4 regions of the Pseudoduganella sp. R-32 genome follow, and region 2 is predicted to be linked to each of the others. Evidence: predicted binding sites of a transcription regulator. Region 2 holds the regulator's gene; each other region holds the start of a gene.
What was found. Region 2 encodes sigma-54, which starts transcription at its own class of promoters, with help from an activator protein. Its sites were predicted from a motif close to TGGCANGNAANCTGCTTT; they were not measured.
Positions count from the first base shown of each region.

Region 1: ACN9MU_RS05995 (PEP-CTERM sorting domain-containing protein) is a predicted target of sigma-54. The motif match lies at 2,156-2,173, and genes of this name have one in related genera.
Region 3: ACN9MU_RS06265 (TorF family putative porin) is a predicted target of sigma-54. The motif match lies at 1,167-1,184, and genes of this name have one in related genera.
Region 4: ACN9MU_RS28805 (PEP-CTERM sorting domain-containing protein) is a predicted target of sigma-54. The motif match lies at 1,688-1,705, and genes of this name have one in related genera.

Region 1 is NZ_CP183987.1:1,285,365-1,288,810, reverse strand. It holds gene ACN9MU_RS06010 (UbiH/UbiF family hydroxylase) at 1-1,025, opposite strand, end outside; tRNA gene ACN9MU_RS06005 (tRNA-Phe) at 1,101-1,176, shown strand; gene ACN9MU_RS06000 (outer membrane beta-barrel protein) at 1,403-1,993, shown strand; gene ACN9MU_RS05995 (PEP-CTERM sorting domain-containing protein) at 2,209-2,778, shown strand; gene ACN9MU_RS05990 (ArsR/SmtB family transcription factor) at 2,894-3,250, shown strand; gene ACN9MU_RS05985 (SRPBCC family protein) at 3,243-3,446, shown strand, end outside.
Region 2 is NZ_CP183987.1:1,026,158-1,029,603, reverse strand. It holds gene ACN9MU_RS04815 (enoyl-CoA hydratase/isomerase family protein) at 1-278, opposite strand, end outside; gene hpf (ribosome hibernation-promoting factor, HPF/YfiA family) at 354-713, opposite strand; gene ACN9MU_RS04805 (RNA polymerase factor sigma-54) at 786-2,282, opposite strand; gene lptB (LPS export ABC transporter ATP-binding protein) at 2,292-3,047, opposite strand; gene lptA (lipopolysaccharide transport periplasmic protein LptA) at 3,050-3,446, opposite strand, start outside.
Region 3 is NZ_CP183987.1:1,343,603-1,347,048, reverse strand. It holds gene ACN9MU_RS06270 (P-II family nitrogen regulator) at 1-324, opposite strand, end outside; gene ACN9MU_RS06265 (TorF family putative porin) at 336-1,097, opposite strand; gene ACN9MU_RS06260 (accessory factor UbiK family protein) at 1,288-1,530, shown strand; gene ACN9MU_RS06255 (YifB family Mg chelatase-like AAA ATPase) at 1,599-3,119, shown strand; gene ACN9MU_RS06250 (TonB-dependent receptor domain-containing protein) at 3,188-3,446, shown strand, end outside.
Region 4 is NZ_CP183987.1:6,278,293-6,281,738, forward strand. It holds gene ACN9MU_RS28795 (DUF4279 domain-containing protein) at 54-464, opposite strand; gene ACN9MU_RS28800 (DNA-deoxyinosine glycosylase) at 515-1,048, opposite strand; gene ACN9MU_RS28805 (PEP-CTERM sorting domain-containing protein) at 1,090-1,644, opposite strand; gene ACN9MU_RS28810 (DUF962 domain-containing protein) at 1,848-2,285, shown strand; gene ACN9MU_RS28815 (DMT family transporter) at 2,371-3,312, shown strand; gene ACN9MU_RS28820 (GNAT family N-acetyltransferase) at 3,309-3,446, shown strand, end outside.

The sequences.
Region 1 (3,446 bases), 260 kb from region 2:
CGCGCCAGCACGCGGTCATCGCCGATGGAGCGATGTTCTTCCCGCTCCGCCACGGCCTTGACCAGTTCCTGCACGTCGCCGAAGCCCAGGTTCATGCCATGCCCGGCCAGCGGGTGCACCACGTGGGCGGCGTCCCCCACCAGGGCCACGCGCGGCGCCACCATCGCATGGGGGCGCATCAAGCGCAAAGGGAAGGCCTTGACGACTTCCGGCTGCAGCGGGGTCAGCTTGCCCAGCTTCTCTTGCGCAAAAGCAGCCAGCCTTTCGGCCAGCGCTGTAGCACCTTCGCGGCACAGGGAATCGGCCAGCATGTCCGGCGCCGACCATACCAGCGAGACCTGCCTGCCCGGCAGCGGCAGCAAGGCGACAATGCCCTGCTCGCCGGTGAACCACTGGTGTGCGACACCGTGATGCGGCAATTCGCAGGCAAAGTTGGACACCACGCCGCTCTGGTTATAAGGACGGTAATCCAGGCCGATATCGCACTGGCCGCGCACCCAGGACTGGGCGCCGTCGGCGCCAACCACCAGCGAAGCGCCAAGGTGGGAACCATCGTCCAGGGTGATCACGGCGCCCTGCTCGTCATGCTTCAGCGCGACGGCCTTGCCTTGCACGAAATGCACGTTCTGCGCGAAACGCAGCGCTGCATCCAGGGCCTGGTTCAGGTTGCGGTCTTCCACGATCCAGCACAGGGTGCCGGTGTGGGCGCCGTAGGCATCGAAGTTCAGCGCGCCGGCCTTGCTGCCGTCGCCATTGACCAGCATGGCGTCGACCGGGGCGATGCGCGACTGATCCATCGCTCCCCATACTTTCAGCGAATCGAGCAGGCGGTGGGCAGTATGGTTGAGGGCGAACACGCGGACGTCCCAGCTCGCCTCGTCCGGGCGCATCGGCGCCGGGGGTGGGCCAAGCACAGTTACGCTCAATCCGGACTGGGCAAACGCAAGGGCTGCCGTCTTGGCTATGGCGCCATTGCCGACGATGCAGACCGCGGTCTGCACATGGTGATGCGTGGGCTTGTTCATCCGCGCATTATAGCTTTCCCTCAATGGAAAAAGGCTATTGCAAACCAAGGATTCCCTGCTATAATGCTGCCTCTTGGCCTGGTAGCTCAGTTGGTAGAGCAGAGGACTGAAAATCCTTGTGTCGGTGGTTCGATTCCGCCCCGGGCCACCAAGAATAAAAAGTGAAAACGCCGACCCTAGTGGTCGGCGTTTTCGTTTTGTGCGCCCGCCTTTTGACTTTGTGAGAATTAGCGCATTTTCCAAAGGTATCAACATGATACTATCTCGCGCTTACTTTCCTCCCGGCAAATAATATGACCGATATGCCGGATGGCAAGCTACCTCAGTACCCCTGGGTAATGCCTTTTCCCACACTTTCAAAACAAGAGATCTTTAGCATGAAACAAGCTGTATTCGCCCTCGCCGCACTGGCAATCGCCTCCTCCTCCTACGCCCAGGACGCTGCTGCCCCGGCTCAAACCGTGCGTCCCTTCGTCGGCCTCGGCGCCAGCGCTGGCGGCGACAAACTGGCCACTGCCGAGTACACCAATGGCGATACCGCCAGCATCCGTGCCGGCTCCGGCGTCTATTTCACCGGCGGCCTGGACTTCCGCATCAATGAGCAGTTTTCGGCGCAAACCAGCGTCAACTTCCACGTGGATAACCAGTCTGCGCGCAACGGCGACCTGCACTTCAACCGCTTCCCGATCGAAGCCCTGGCTTTCTACCATATCGACCCGCAATGGAAGATTGGCACCGGCCTGCGCTACGTCACGGGCGCCAAGCTGAGCGGCAGCGGCGCGGCCGAAATCGAGGACGTGAAGTTCGACAACACCCTGAGCGCCGTGGTGGAAGGGGAGTACCTGTTCACGCCGCACATCAGCATCAAACTGCGTTACGTGAATGAGAAATTTGAAGTCAAGAACCGCTACAACAAAGTTGAAGTGAAAGCCAACCACGTTGGCATTTCGGGCAACTACTACTTCTGATGTGAATCGGCATTCGCCCATCACTCGCGGATCGCCCCGGTCTGCGAGCGTGGGCGAAGATGTCGGAATACTTTACACATTAACTGTAAAGCAACGAATTTGATGAGTAAAACAAATCGTGACCGCTTGTAACTACAAGTGAAAACGGTAACGTTGTTGTTATGGCATGATATGTGCTAAGCCTGTTGAGTCTTTTTTAACTTTTTGGACTCAATATGAAACCTGTTCGCCAGCTCCTGGCTGCCATCGCACTGATTGCCCCACTTTCCGCCTTTGCCTTCCCGATTGCAGCTTCCGGTAACGAGGGAAATCCTGTGCTGGTCGGCAATACTGCCAACATCATTGCACGGTACGAAGGCAATTCCGCTTCTTACAGCAACGACCTCTACCTCTTTACCGACGACGGCATCGCCGGCAATGACATTTTCCTGTTCAACAATCACGGCTCCGCCGTTGGCGCGACTGTGAACCTGGGCAGCTTTGCCACGGGTAGCGAACTCGTCTTCCGTTTGCACGTCAACAATACCAACACGGATTTTTTCACGGGCCTGGCCAGCCGCAATCCTGACGGCGCGCTGCATGCGCGCGTCCAGGGCAACTGGCTTCCCAACACCACGCTGGTGAGCTTCGAAGACTTGGACAACGGTCCGTTCGAGTTCAATGACCTGAGCTTCTCCTTCACCAACACCACGACACCGAATGACGTGCCAGAGCCAGCCAGCATGCTGCTGCTATCCCTGGGCTTGGCGGGAATCGCCGTTTCGCGCCGCAAGCCTCGCAAGTAAGCTGAACGCTCCTTGAAAACGCCGATCCTCGCGATCGGCGTTTTTCTTTCTTGACGGCGCCCGTTCTCCGACTTATATTAAACCAATCGGTTAATTAAATGATTGGTGAAATTCGATGCAAGACGCGCTCAGCCAAACTTTTTCTGCCCTGGCAGACCCGACACGGCGTGCCATGCTGGCGCGGCTGTCGCAGGGTGAGGCCAACGTTTCCGACCTGGCCCAGCCCTTCCTGGACGAGATGAGCTTGCCCGCCATTACCAAGCATTTGCAGGTACTGGAAAAAGCCGGCCTCATTACCAAGACGCGCAAGGCGCAGTGGCGCTCCTGCAAAATCAATGGCGATGGCCTGAAGGATGCCGCCGACTGGATGGAGCCATACCGCGTGTTCTGGGAAGAGAGTTTCGACCGCCTCGATGCCTACCTGAAAACCGTTACCGCAAAAAACCCACCTAAAGGAGACGAAAATGGCTGAATTCAGCGCCCCGAATGAGATTCGCATTATCCGCACCTATGACGCGCCGGTGCAGGCGGTATGGGATGCGTGGACCGATCCGGCCCAGGTCGCGCAATGGTGGGGGCCGCGCGGCTTTACGCTGACCACGCACAGCAAGGACTTGCGCGTCGGCGGCACGTGGCGCTACACCATGCACGGCCCGGACGGTACCGAT
Region 2 (3,446 bases):
TATTCTTCGGTGAAGAAGTCCTCCAGCAGCGCGCTGCCGCCTTGCGTATTGCCGCGGCCGACGTCGTGGAAGAAGCGGATATCGCCGCCTGCGCACAGCGCGCGTTCGCTGCTGCTGCGCACCACGACCGCCGCCACCGACGCATCGTCGCGCCATGCCAGCAGCGCCTGCGTCATCGCGCGCACCATGTCGAGGGACAGTGAATTGAGGGTCTTGGGGCGGTCCAGCGTGATGAAGCCGGTACCGTTGGAGAGTTGGGTGTGTACGTGTTCGCTCATGCAAATATTCTAACGCACACTGGTCGCAAAAAAGGGCGCCAATTGCGCCCTTTGGTGTGCTGCACGGCCAGTCCTTTACATGGCGGTGGGTGGTGCCTCATACGTATCCGGGAAATGCTTGATGGCCGCATGACTGTGGTTCTGCACACGGTCCTTGTATTTCATGACCTGGCGATCCAGTTTATCAATCAGGGTATCGATGGCGGCGTAAAGGTCTTGCGACAGGCTTTCGACGTAAACAGTTTTGCCAGACATGCGCAGGTTGATTTCGGCTTTCTGGCGTTTCTCTTTCTCGGTGAGGTTATCTACAGTCAGGATGACAGCAATATCGATTACTTGATCGAAATGGCGCTTGACTCGTTCCAGCTTGTTCTGCACGTACTCGCGAATGGCTGGGGTCACTTCGACATGATGTCCACTGATGGTGAGATTCATACACACTCCTAAAGATGATGTCGCTCTCGAGTTCGTGCACGCCGAAACGCACAGAGGAACCCATGCACTGCACTACAACGATTTGCGGAGGCTAACTGGAGGGATCTTCAACGCTTCTCGATATTTGGCAACAGTCCGTCGCGCAATCACCATGCCTTGTTCACCCAGCATGTCCGCAATCTTACTGTCGGATAAAGGATTTTTCGGGTCTTCTGCTCCTGTCAATTGCACGATCAGTGCCCGTATCGCAGTCGAGGAAGCCTCCCCCCCGGCTTCGGTCGCGACGTGGCTACCAAAGAAATATTTCAACTCAAACATGCCATGCGGGGTGAGCATATATTTTTGAGTTGTTACGCGAGAAATAGTGCTCTCGTGTAGTCCCAGTGTATCAGCAATTTCACGCAACACAAGGGGTCTCATGGCCACTGCGCCATGACTGAAAAAGTTCTTTTGTCTTTCTACTATCGCTTCCGCGACGCGCAGGATCGTGTCGAAGCGCTGGCGCATATTCTTGATCAACCACTTGGCCTCCTGCAGCTGGCCATTCATCTGCGACTCGCTCTTGCCTTGCTTGAGCAGGTTGGCATACAGCGCGTTCACGCGCAGGCGCGGCACCACGTCGTTGTTCAGGGTGACGATCCAGCCGCCGCGGCCCTTTTTCACGATCACGTCCGGCACCACGTAGTCTGACTCGCCTGACGCAAATTCGGCGCCCGGATGCGGGTTGCACTGGCGGATCACGCACTGTGCTTCGCGCAAGTCTTCATCGTCGCAGTCGAGCGCTTTCTTCAGCTTGGTGAACTCGCGCTGGGCGAACCAGGTCAGGTGCTTCTCGACGATGGTCAGCGCCATGCGGCGCGTCACCAGCGGCACGCCGGGCATGCGCCTGATCTGCAGCGCCAGGCATTCGGAGGCATTGCGTGCGGCGACGCCGGGCGGATCGAAGCTTTGCAGCAGCACCAGGCTGCAGCGCAGGTCGTCCAGTTCGATTTCCAGCTCGGGCGGCAGGCGCTCGTGGATTTCTTCCAGCGGCTCTTCCAGGTAGCCGTTCTCGTCCAGCGCATCGATGATCAGTTCCATCAGCGCGCGGTCGCGCGGCTCCTGCACGGTGACGCGCATCTGCTCGAGCAGGTGTTCGCGCAGCGTGCAGCCGGAAGCTTCCAGTTGCGGGCGGCTGTCTTCGTCGTCGGCGGATTTGCTGCCGGCGCTGGCGCTCCAGTCGGCGTCGTCGCTGCCGTTGCCGGCTTCATGGTCGCCGCCTTCATAGGTATCGCTTTCGCCGGCAGCGGCCGGGGCTTCGCCGCCCTCGCCTTGCGGGCCTTCAGCCGAAGGCGTGGCGGGAGCTTCGGTGCCATTGCCGTTGCCCTGGCTGATGGCGCCATCGGCCAGCAGCCGTACCGAGTGGTCGAGCGGGTCGTCAAGGCGCTCCAGCATGGGATTGTCGCCAAGCAGCTGTTCCAACTCCTGGTGCAGCTCCAGCGTGGACAGCTGCAGCAGGCGGATGGATTGTTGCAGCTGCGGCGTCAGCGCCAGGTGTTGCGAGGTTCGCAGTTGCAGTGTTTGTTTCATGGCCTTCGTTTACATGCGGAAGTGTTCGCCGAGGTAGACGCGGCGAACGGATTCGTTGGCAATGATGTCGTCCGGGCGGCCCGAGGCCAGCACGGCGCCCTGGTTGATGATGTAGGCGCGGTCGCAAATGCCGAGGGTCTCACGCACATTATGGTCGGTGATCAGCACACCGATATTGCGCTCCTTCAGGAAACGCACAATACGTTGGATTTCGATCACGGCGATCGGATCCACGCCGGCAAACGGTTCGTCGAGCAACACGAAGCGCGGGTTGGTGGCCAGGGCGCGCGCAATTTCCACGCGGCGGCGCTCGCCACCCGACAGCGACAGGGCCGGGTTCTCGCGCAGCTTCTCGATTTGCAAGTCGGCCAGCAGCGATTCCAGGCGCTGCTTGATTTCCGCCTTGGGCAGAGGCTTGCCGTCCACCTTCTGCAGTTCCAGTACGGCACGAATGTTTTCTTCCACCGTCAGCTTGCGGAACACCGAAGCTTCCTGCGGCAGGTAGGACAGGCCCAGCGTGGCGCGCTTGTGGATCGGCAGGCTCGACACGTCGGTGCCGCCGATATCGATGGTGCCTGCATCGGAAGCCACCAGGCCGACGATCATGTAGAAAGAGGTAGTCTTGCCGGCACCGTTGGGACCGAGCAGGCCGACCACTTCACCGCAATCGACTTGCAGCGAAACGTCGTGCACCACCTGTCGCTTGCCATAGGTTTTCTGGAGGCCGCGCACGACCAGCGTGCTGGCGCAGTTATTTGCTTGCATGCTTACTTCTTCTCCGTCGGCGTCGCTGGGGGTTCGGTACGGGTCGGCTGGATCACCATGGTGCCGCGACCGCCGCCGGGCTTGCTCTCCCCGCTGGCCGAATTGCGCACGCTGAAAAATTCCTTGCGGCTGTCGTAAGAAATGAACTCACCCTGCACTTCGTCGTTCTGCTTGCCGCCTTCCAGGCGGCGGATGGTGGCCTTGTTGAACATCTTCACCAGTTCAACCTGTTCCTCGTATTCGATGCGGTCGGCATCGCCTTCCACCCACTGGTCGCCGGCGCCGTCGCGCTTCTGGCGGAAGGTGGCTTTCTTGCCGTCGCCAAACAGCGTCACTTGCTGGAAGCCCTCCGGCGTCTGCTTGACGTAGGCGCGCTCGGCCGTCATGGTCAGGGTGCCG
Region 3 (3,446 bases), 320 kb from region 2:
GCCGGTTTCGCCGGTACGGATACGGATTACTTGCTCCAGCGACGAGACGAAAATCTTGCCGTCGCCGATCTTGCCGGTGCGCGCGGCATTCTCGATTGCCTCGATGGCCTGGTCGACGATCGCGTCGTCAACGGCAGCCTCGATCTTGGTCTTTGGCAGGAAGTCGACCACATATTCCGCGCCGCGATACAGCTCGGTGTGGCCCTTCTGGCGGCCGAAGCCTTTGACTTCGGTCACCGTAATACCTTGCACGTTGATCGCCGACAGGGCTTCACGCACCTCGTCGAGCTTGAACGGCTTGATAATGGCGGTAATCATTTTCATACGAGTGCCTCTTAGAAGGTTTTGGACACGGTCAGCACCACGCCGCCCTTGCCCAGGTTTTTGCCATTGGTCGGCGCGATATAAGCGTCGCTGTTGGTCTTGATATAGGCCAGCGCAACGGATGCCACGCCGAAGTCCTTGGTGGCACCGACTTTCCAGTCGGTGTAGCTGAAGGCGCTGCTGTTCTTCACCTTCTGGCGGCCAACATGCAGGTTCAGGACGATGCCTTCATACACTTCCTGGTTGACGGAAGCGTCGATGTAGGTGCTGTGCTTGCTGTCGGCGAAGCCGAACAGGTTGCTCAGCGAATGCGAGTACTTGAGGGTGGCCGGGCCATAGCCGACCTGGCCATACAGCTCGCGGGTATTGGCGCTCGGATGCAGGTCGTTGGATGGATACACGTAAGCCAGGAAGCCCACGTCGTAGCTGACGCCAGGCGCGATTTCGCCGCGCTTGCCGCCGTACAGGTCCACTTCAACCGAAGCATCACCGCCGCCGTCCTTGACCCACTTGATGGTGGATGCCCAGGCGCCTGCATAGAAACCGGTCGGGTTGTTGACCCAGTCGGCGCCGCCTTGCAGCGCCGGTTTCAGGCGGGTTTGCGAGATACCACGGTAGCGGTAGTCGCTGGTGACGGCCGCGTTATAGCTGATCTCATTGTCAGGCTTCGCCTCGGGTGCGGCATCGGCCGCTTGGGCCAGGCCGGTTCCCATCGTTGCCATTGCGAGTGCGACTGCAGCGGTGAGACCCAGCTTCTTGCTCTTATGAATCATGGCGATTTCCTTTTGAGTGAACTTTTATTGCGGTTTAAAATTCAGTCTGAAACATAGCTTTCTTGCTTATTAGCAGATTGCGTGCCAGCTAGAAATCGTGCAGGAGTTGAAGTTAAGACAGCTTTCCGCACCATTTAAAGCCAAAGCCGCACCGTTGTGGTGCGAAATCTCACACATCAGGAATAAAAAAATGGACATGAACGCCTTCTTCAATGACCTGCAGCAGAAGGTCAACCAGGTCATCGAAAACTCGCCGGCCAAGGATATTGAAAAGAATGTCAAGGCGATGATGACCCAGGGTTTCGCCAAGCTTGACCTGGTGACCCGCGAGGAATTCGACATCCAGGCCCAGATGCTGGCCAAGGCCCGCGCCAAGCTGGACCTGATGGAATCGCGCCTGGCCGAACTGGAAGCCAAGCTGGCCGACAAGTAATCCCCTTGCGCTAGCTCAAACGGGCGGTGGCGCCCGAGGCCTACGATGTCGTAGACCGGGAGGCCACCATGAGCATCGCAGTCATCAAGAGCCGCGCCTTGGCCGGCATGCAGGCGCCGGAAGTCAGCGTCGAAGTCCACCTGGCAAACGGCTTGCCCGCCTTCGCGATCGTCGGCCTGGCCGACACCGAAGTAAAGGAATCGCGCGACCGGGTGCGCGCTGCCATCACGAACGCCGGTTTCGAACTGCCCCAGCATCGCATCACCGTCAACCTGGCCCCGGCCGACCTGCCTAAGGAATCGGGGCGTTTTGATTTGCCGATCGCCATCGGCATCCTCGCCGCCTCCGGCCAGATTCCTTCTTCCTCGCTGGAACAATTCGAATTTGCCGGCGAATTGTCGCTGACCGGAGAACTGCGCCCGATTCGCGGCGCCCTGGCGATGACATATGCCATGCAGCGCTCCGCCGGCGGCTCCGGCCGCGGCTTCATTCTTCCTCTCGCCAATGCCGACGAAGCCGCGCTGGTTGCAGGCGCGCGCATCTACCCTGCCGCCACCTTGCTGCAGGTATGCGCTCACTTCGGCCTCGATCCAGATGGCAGCTTTGCCCTCCCCCGCCACGTGGCGCAGCCCTTGCCGCTGCCGCCATCGATTCCGGATTTTGCCGACGTTAAGGGACAGATCTTCGCCAAGCGCGCAATGGAAGTGGCTGCTGCCGGGCGCCACTCGGTGTTGCTGGTCGGCCCGCCCGGTGCCGGCAAGACCATGCTGGCCACCCGCTTCGCCGGCCTGCTGCCTTTGATGACCGACGACGAAGCGCTGGAAGCCGCCGCCGTGCAATCCCTGATCAGCGGCTTCACCGTCGAAGGCTGGAAAGTGCGCCCCTTCCGCGCGCCGCACCATACCTCGTCCGGCGCGGCCCTGGTCGGAGGCGGCAGCGTGCCCCGGCCGGGCGAAATCTCGCTCGCGCACTGCGGCGTTCTCTTTCTCGACGAACTTCCCGAATTCGATCGCCGTGTGCTGGAAGTCCTGCGCGAACCACTCGAGTCGGGCCGCGTCACGATCGCCCGCGCCACGCGGCACGCCGACTTCCCCGCCCGCTTTCAGCTAATCGCCGCCATGAATCCCTGTCCCTGCGGCTACCTCGGTCACCCTGCCGGTCTATGCCAATGCACTCCCGACCAGATCCTGCGCTACCAAAGCCGCGTATCGGGGCCCCTGCTTGACCGCATCGACATGCAGATCGAAGTCGGCCCCGTACCACCTGACATCCTGCAAGCGGACGCAGTGGGTGAACTATCAGAAACCATCGCCGCCCGGGTGCACGCGGCCTTCGAGCGCCAGATCGCCCGCCAGGGCAAAACCAACCAGCAACTGACGCCACGGGAAATCGACCGTTTCTGCAAGCCGGATTCCAGCGGCCAGGCTGTGCTGCGAGCGGCCATGCACAAGCTGCACTGGTCGGCCCGCGCCTATCACCGCGTATTGCGTGTGGCCCGCACCGTGGCCGACCTGGACGGGCAGAAGCAGATCGGCAGCAAGCATGTCTCCGAAGCGATCAACTTGCGCCGCGCCCTTCGGCAACTCTAAGTTTCAAATGTAATTCCACGTAAATGCGTGGTTTTAGCGGCGGTTTCTTCGCTAGAATTGCCGCCACCATGACTACCCAATACCGTTACTCGCGCTACTGCGCCGGCCCTCTCCTGATCATCTTGTGCTGCGGCAGCGCCGCTGCCCAAGCCCAGACCTCCCAGCCAGCCAAGGCCGACGCCGCGCCAGCAACCGTAAGAAAGGAAGTCCCGCCTGAAGCAGGCAATATCGCCAGCGTGACGGTGGCCGCCGAGCGCCCGACCAACCGCATCGACCGCCAGGTCTACGATGTGAAATCCGACGCGTCTAGCAGCAACGGCTCCGCCG
Region 4 (3,446 bases), 1.6 Mb from region 2:
TCAATTTGCTGCGGTAGTCCGGTTCTGGCCGAGGACGGCCTTCTCGAGACGGCCTAATTTCGATAAGTGTCGATATCAATTTCCGCGCCGACGGCATGGATAAAGTTGATGACCGGCGATTCGAAACCTATCGCAGGCATCGAAGCCTCTTCATTTTGGTCAATCCAGAGTACAACCTGAAAGACGCATCGCAAATTGAACGTAGTTTTCGCATCAATGATCTTGGCTGAAAAAGGTGCCAGCTGAGCCACAAGCGCGCCCGACATCTCATACACGTCAATCACGTCACTTTCAACTCGGCCTGCGGAAACTTCCCAGGATGAGTTTCTGGGAAGCGGCACTTCAGGTCGACGTTCCCCTTTTCGCCGAATTGACGTCGCCGAGAGACCGACATGGACCGAGATCTCATCTGGATCGAAATCACCACCATACATCGCGAAGTAGACTTCGCCCCTACTTGTCATGTTTCTTCCTAAGCTCGCACTGTCTGGTAATGGCCGATTGCGGCCTGCGTCTAATAATCATCGAACCGTCTCATTATCGGCTGTAATGCTATCCACAGTTTAGCTTTATCTGCGTAAGGCAAAGTGTAGGCCGGGCTACTCGAGGGCAAAGTCAAGATTTGATACGCAACAGCTCGGGAACCAAGCGCTTTGATGCCTAATTTCGCTGCCGTGCCGCCGTTGAACGCGATCGTTTTGATCGTCGGGAAGCGTCCGAGCAATCCGAGAAGGTCATTCTCGTTGCGGTTGCGAATTGCGCTATCCAGGCTTCCTCGGCGATGTGCTTCGGCGACGACGTCCCACAAGCCGATACCGTGTTCGCGCAGCGTTGCGAGTCGTGCGTGGTAGGTCATAGCGCGCAGGTCGACGTTGATCACCTGCCCCACCAGCTCCCAGAACTTGTTCTGAGGATTGCCGTAATACTCCTGCACCGCCAGCGATTTATCGCCCGGCAGGCTGCCCAGCACCAGCAAGCGGGTGCGATGGTCAACCACCGGGTCAAAGCAGCGCTTGCGCGCATCCTGGCATGTGTCGAGGTTCGTCATGCCAGCCATTCTATCAAGCGGGCCGGGCCCGCTTCCAGGCTTCAGGCCTTGCGGCGGCGTACCAGGCCGAAAGCACCCAGGCCCAGGCCGAACAGTGCCAGCGAAGCCGGCTCAGGGACGTCGGCAGCGGCGTTACGGCCTTCCACGGTGAAGGACACGAAGTCGGCGCCGCCGACCGCGTACGAGTCCACCATCGAAGTGTTTTGCCAGCGCACATTCAGCACATTGTCGGCTGCAAACTGCGCCCACTGTGCTGCGGTCAGGGCGATGGTGCCGGTGATGGTGTAGTCGTAGTCAGCCACGTTGGTCACGACATTGGAAGGGCCGCCGTTGGTGCTGCTCCAGTGGGTCAGTTGCACATTATCGAGGAAGAAGTTCAGGTATTCGTCGAAACCGGCATAGTTGGTGCCGTAGTCGCCCTTGGCGGTGATCGACAGGATGACGTCGCTTTGTGCAGGGCCGCTCAGGTTGAATGCACTGGTATAGCTTTGGCCAGTCGTCGTAATTGCAGTGGTGTTGCTAGCGATTACACCGGCGAAAGCGCTGGTGCTGGATGCGGCGGCGATCAGGGCTGCAGCGATCAGTTTCTTCGACATCAGTCTTACTCCATAGTGGTAAATAATAAACAGAACTGCTCATTAAGCAATATTGATGCCAGAGTGCATGTTTTGTTTCCAATCAATAAGTTAGGTTGAAAGCGAAACAAGAGGTGTAAAAAAATCCGACACCAAATGCCGATTCCTCAGGTGTAGAATCGAACGGTAGTGCTAAACAAACAACCACACTGGAGACCGCAACCATGAGCGAGCAGCGCGCCATCGTCACCCTGCTGTTGAAGTACAGCGAGAGTCACCTGAACCCCACGAATGAAGCGATCCACTGCGTGTGCGTGCCGCTGATCGTCTTCAGCCTGCTGGGACTGATCTGGTCCATTCACCCCTTGCTGGCGGTGGCGCTGGCGGCGGCATCGATGGTGTATTACTTCAAGTTGTCGCGCAATTTCGCGCTCGGCATGCTGCTGATGGCGGGCTTCATGCTGGCGGTGCTGAGCGCGCTGCCGCCGGCTGCGGTCCTGCCACTGAGCGGCTTGATCTTCGTCCTGGCATGGATCGGCCAGTTCATCGGCCACAAGATCGAGGGCAAGAAACCGTCGTTCTTCGACGACTTGCGCTTCCTGCTGATCGGGCCCCTGTTCGTCCTGGGCGTGCTGTATCGCCGCCTGAATCTCGCCTACTAAACCAGGGCGGCGCTGCCATGGCCGGGACTTGCGCGTCGCCGGCCGGCGCACTGCGCCGCTTCGAAGAAACACTTATACTGGCGGGATGCCTTCATCGATACTCTTCATTCTCGCCTGCCTTATCTGGGGTTCCACCTTCTTCGCGATTACCCTGCAACTGGGCGACATCGCTCCCGCCGTTTCCATCGTCTACCGCTTTGCACTGGCCTCGAGCGTTCTGTTCGCCTGGTGCCTGCTGCGCGGCGACAAGCTGAAGCTGTCGTGGAAGGCGCAGCGCTGGACCATCCTGCAGGGTTGCTGCAGCTTTGGCTTGAGCTATATCGGCACCTATAACGCGGAACAGTACGTCGTTTCGGCGCTGGTGGCGGTGCTGTTTGCGCTGATGGTGTTCTGGAATCCGATCCTGAACCGCATTGCCTTTGGCACGCCGCTGACCTGGCGCACCTGGGCTGCCGGCAGCGCGGCAGTCGGGGGCGTGGTGCTGCTGTTCTATCATGCGATTTCCGAGTCGCTGCGCGACGTGATGGCGGGCGGCCAGGGGCATTTCATCCTGGGCCTGGCCCTGGCGCTGGGCGCGACCATTGCGAGCTCGGTCGGCAATACGCTGGTGGTCAAGGTGCGCCAGCATGAATCGAATGTGCTGCTGACCATGGCCTGGGGCATGTTGTGGGGCACCCTGCTGGTGGCCCTGTGGGCGCTGGTGCGCGGCGATGCCTTTGTCATGCCGGCCACGGCTTCATACTGGGGCGGCTTGCTGTACCTGTCGCTGCTGGGTTCCGTGATCGCGTTCGCCTGCTACTTCACGCTGATCGACCGCATCGGCACGCAGAAGGCGGTGTATATCGGCGTAGTGACGCCGGTGATTTCCGTCTTGCTGAGCATTCGCCTTGAACATTACCGGCCGGGTTGGATGGAAGTCCTGGGCATGGTGGTGTGTATCGCCAGCGTGGCCTGGGCGCTCAAGGCGCCGTCGATGCCGGCCAGCCGCATTCCTGTTGACCTTAAACCTTTGAAGAAAGCTTCATGAGCAATTTGACTATCCGCCCTGCCCGTCCGGAAGACGTGGCGTCCATCATGGCCATGATCCGCGAACTGGCTGTTTTCGAAAAACTGGAACACCTGGTGGTGGCTGACGAGGCCATGCTGCATGAGGAAATGTTC